Regions from separate parts of the Bacillus sp. PK3-067 genome, predicted to be linked through region 2. Evidence: riboswitches for the same ligand, from Rfam matches in the RefSeq annotation. Region 2 holds a riboswitch; the other holds the start of a gene.
The links. Region 2 has a riboswitch for thiamine pyrophosphate ahead of thiC (phosphomethylpyrimidine synthase ThiC). Riboswitches for the same ligand answer to the same signal wherever they lie in the genome.
Positions count from the first base shown of each region.

Region 1: another riboswitch for thiamine pyrophosphate. It lies ahead of M1D73_RS02215 (MTH1187 family thiamine-binding protein); the one in region 2 lies ahead of thiC (phosphomethylpyrimidine synthase ThiC).

Region 1 covers NZ_CP096490.1:422,958-425,367, forward strand. The annotation lists gene M1D73_RS02210 (non-ribosomal peptide synthetase family protein) at 1-1,319, shown strand, start outside; TPP riboswitch at 1,372-1,473, shown strand; gene M1D73_RS02215 (MTH1187 family thiamine-binding protein) at 1,588-1,908, shown strand; gene M1D73_RS02220 (ABC transporter permease) at 1,880-2,410, shown strand, end outside.
Region 2 covers NZ_CP096490.1:5,134,144-5,136,553, forward strand. The annotation lists gene thiC (phosphomethylpyrimidine synthase ThiC) at 1-1,340, opposite strand, end outside; TPP riboswitch at 1,455-1,570, opposite strand; partial or broken gene M1D73_RS26535 (L-lactate permease) at 1,642-1,713, opposite strand; gene M1D73_RS26540 (transposase) at 1,759-2,028, shown strand.

The DNA.
Region 1 (2,410 bases), 710 kb from region 2:
CAATTGGTGGACATTCATTAAAAGTATTACGAGTCTTAACATTGTTAAAAGAAGATTTCTCACATTTAACAATTCAAGATTTCTTTAAAGAAAGAACGATATATGGATTAGCTCGAATTGAGCGAGAAGTAAAAGTAGAGAAAGAAGAAGTATTTCGTGAATATAAAGTGATTCACGAACCAGATACTATCACGTATGCAAACGTTTTGGAAGAAAACCAGATTTCAAATGTCTTTTTAACAGGAGCTACTGGTTATTTAGGATCACACATATTATATGAATTGTTGAGAGATACATCTGCTACTATTTATTGTTTAGTAAGACCAACTAAAGATGTGCAGCAAAGAATTATAGATACATTAACAGGCTACTTTAATGATATATGTGAAGAATGGTTACAGCGTATACAGGCCGTAGCTGGTGATCTTGGAGAAGAGTATCTTGGGATGAGCGAAGAAGAATTTATGTTCATCAGTTCTAAGATGGATACGATAATTCATTGCGGTGCAGATGTAAGACATTTTGGAGATGTAAAACAATTTGAAAATATAAATGTCCAAGGAACTAGCCGTATGCTAACATTAGCGGAGAAAGGTGCTACATTCCATTTTATTTCTACAATTGGTATCCCGTTAGAATTAGCGGTAGATCAATGGGATACATACATGAAAACTGGTGATTTTAATTACAGTGTAGACTTAGAGAATGTATATTCAAATAGTAAACTACAAGCGGAAAACATTGTTCGTGAAGCAATGAAAAATGGTTTGCGTGGAAATATTTATCGTGCAGGTAATTTAGCATGTCATTCAGAAACAGGTTCGTTCCAACAAAATATTGAAGGAAACGCATTTTATCGTCTTATTAAAACAATGCTATTAATTGGGAAAGCACCAAATGTGAAGTGGAAAGTTGATTTCACACCAATTGATTTTGCTAGTAAATCAATTGTATCGTATTTGCAAGATGCGCAAATTATAGGAGAGACGTTACATATTTGTCATCCACATCAAATTGAGTTTGAACAATTTATACAGCTAATTGGAGAGTGTGGATACAATCTTGAAATGGTTCCACTTTCAGAATATGTAAATACCGGACTTGCATTAGCGAAGGGAAATGAAGTAATAGCAGAGTTAATTGCTTCTCAAGTTGCAGGAGATGGAGCGCAGCAATCTGAAATTGTAATGGGTACGCGTAGAACGAATAAATGGATTAAGAAAAAAGAATTGATAGTACCAGCAATTAATAAAGAATTTATTCAGCAGTTATTAGCTCATGGTGAAAAAGTTGGTTATTTTCCAAAAATAATGAAATGATTATGCATGCTTTTGTTTGTTCAATAAAATAAATCATGCTACAATGAAAACGAATTAAGGACCGGGGAGCCAATTGGCTGAGAGGATGTAAGTAAACATCGACCCTCAACCTGATCTGGATAATGCCAGCGTAGGGAGTTACTTAAAGTGATGTAGCATATGTTATTCTGTAATAACTTGCATACAAGGCTTTCCTACGCAGTAGGAAAGCCTTTTCTTATTTTTGAAATTTATTTTTGAAATTTATTTTTATAAGGGGGATTTTATTATGTCACAACAAGTTACAATGTCATTTTCAGTAGTACCACAAGCAAAAACGAAAGATGTATATTCTGTTGTCGATAAAGCAATTGAAGTTGTGCAACAATCGGGAGTTCGTTATGAAGTAGGGGCAATGGAAACAACTTTGGAAGGAGAATTAGATGTACTTCTTGATGTCGTTAAACGTGCGCAACAAGCTTGCGTCGATGCTGGAGCAGAAGAAGTGATTACTTCTATTAAAATCCATTATCGTCCAAGCACTGGTGTAACGATAGATGAAAAGGTTTGGAAGTACCGTGATGAATATGCAAAACCAGAAGCAATCTAAACTTATTACAACTATTTGGCTTATCCTTCTCATTGCGATATGGGAAGGATCTGTTTCATTATTTAAAATCGAACCGTGGATTTTACCAAAGCCTTCTGCCATTGTTCAAGAATTAATTGGGATGAAAGATTTACTATTACCAAATACGATGCAAACACTGCAGGAAGTTATAATTGGACTATTCTTTGCAATTTTATTGGGGACGAGCATCGCAATTATTATGGACGTTATACCGTTATTTCGTATTTTAATAAATCCATTGCTCGTTATTTCGCAAACAATTCCAATTGTTGTACTTGCACCGCTATTTATTATTTGGTTTGGATATGGGATGTTGCCGAAAGTAATGGTCGTAATACTCGTTTGTTTCTTCCCAATTGCGCTTAGTATTTTAGAAGGTTTTCAAACAGTAGATAAAAACATGTTGAAACTGTTACAAACAATGAAGGCGACAAAATGGCAAGTTTACCAGAAAGTAAAATTTCCAGCAGTGCTTCCATAC
Region 2 (2,410 bases):
AGCATCGCCGTTCCAAACCAACCGATCATCGCAGCTCCAATTGCCGATGTAATATGGTCATAACCTGGTGCAATATCTGTCGTTAGTGGCCCAAGTGTATAAAACGGCGCGCCCTGACAAATATCAAGCTCTTTCTCCATATTCTCTTTAATTAAGTGCATCGGTACGTGTCCAGGTCCTTCAATCATAACTTGCACATCATGTTTCCAAGCAATTTTCGTTAATTCGCCAAGTGTTTCAAGCTCAGAGAATTGTGCTTCGTCATTTGCATCTGCAATCGATCCTGGACGTAATCCATCTCCAAGAGAGAACGAAACATCGTACTGCTTCATAATTTCACAAATCTCTTCAAAATGAGTATATAGGAAGTTTTCTTTATGATGGAATAAACACCACTGCGCCATAATCGAACCACCACGCGAAACGATACCTGTCGTACGCTTTGCAGTAATTGGAATGTAACGAAGCAATACACCAGCGTGAATCGTAAAGTAATCAACGCCTTGCTCCGCTTGCTCAATTAACGTATCACGGTACACTTCCCATGTTAAATCTTCTGCAATTCCATTTACCTTTTCAAGCGCTTGATAAATCGGCACAGTTCCAACTGGTACAGGCGCATTACGAATAATCCACTCACGCGTCGTATGAATGTTTTTACCTGTAGATAAATCCATAATCGTATCTGCACCCCAGCGCGTTGCCCACGTCATCTTCTCTACTTCTTCTGCAATAGAAGAAGATACAGCAGAGTTTCCGATATTTGCATTTACCTTCACGTGGAAATTACGCCCGATAATCATCGGTTCTGCTTCTGGATGATTAATATTCGCTGGTAAAATAGCGCGGCCTTCTGCGATTTCCTTACGAACAAACTCCGGCTCTACTCCTTCACGAATTGCAACGTATTCCATCTCAGACGTAATAATGCCATTACGCGCATAATGCATTTGCGTAACATTTGCACCTTGCTTCGCTCTAAGCGGCTGGCGATCCATTTGCGGGAAAACAGGTGTATGTTTCGAAGCCACTTTCACACCATCATCCTCTGGTTTCACCTCGCGCCCTTCATATGCCTCTACATCCCCGCGCTCCATGATCCAAGAATGACGCGGCGTTGGAATTCCCTTTTCCAGCTCCACTTTATACGCCGGATCCGTATAAGGACCGCTCGTATCATACACACGGACTGGAGGATTTGGGATGCCGTTCGTTTCGCTTTGTTCAATCTCACGCATCGGCACTTTCATGCCTGCGCGTGGTCCATCCACATATACTTTCTTACTCCCTGGTAAACTCGATTTCAATTCAATTTGCTCAGCTGAAACAGACTGTTTCATAACCTTTGTTGCCTCCCCTGTTCGTGACAAGGACGAGATATGGCCAGCGCATGCCAAAATAAAAAGAGCCAGGTCCATAAAAAAATAAGGACCTGGCTCATAAAAGACATCATTATGTAAAGCCGTTAACTTCCCTACGCTGGTACGAGCCAGATCAGGTCCAAAGGGTTAAGAAGTTCACGCGCTTCTCTCTCAGCCTACGCATACGTTAGGCACCCCTAGTTTATCACTGATTTAATTTTCAATACTTTCCCATCATACACGATAATCTGAAAAATGCAAAGGTTATTTCTTTTTCTCTTTATGGAATCATCCACGTTAAATAATATGCTTGAACATACGTTATAATACCAACAATAATTATGAAGAACACCCTATTGTAAAAATAGTTTATGATTTAACATGGGAGTTTAAAAACATCTTCACCACAAAGAGTGTTGAGAATCTCAACCATTGTATTAAGAAAATTAAGAATACTAATATACAAGAGTTTAAGAACTTTACGAATGGATTAGCCCGGGATATTGAAGCTGTCAGAAATGCGGTAACTTATGAGAATAATAATGGTCTTGCCGAAGGGAGCATAAACAAGTTAAAGCTTATTAAAAGAATCATGTATGGTCGATGCAAATTCTCCACATTGCGGACAAAGATTCTACTTTTGGAGAGAATGAGACTTTTCAACTAACTCCGGGAAGAACCATTTTTTACTTGCCAAATACATTCATCAGTCCCGTTTGCCAAAGAGCCTTTGTCTCTGCTGTATTTCGCTACAACTGCTACTGTTACCTGCCATACAACCTGCAATAGAGATAGGTAACAATTTACTATACAAGGAACAAAATTGACCTGCTCCTCCATTTAGTGATTTAACTATCTTTATTATTCAGAGCTAAAACTCAAAGAAAAATCTCTTACATTTATTGTAACGTAATTTCCTTAATATGTTAATTATTTTTTGTTGTCTTGTTAGTTAAAGGGGTACTTAGTACAAAAAATAACCGTAGATAGTAGCACGAACACTGTTCTTGTTATAATTATTTTTTTTCAGAACGTCTATAATCCTCTTT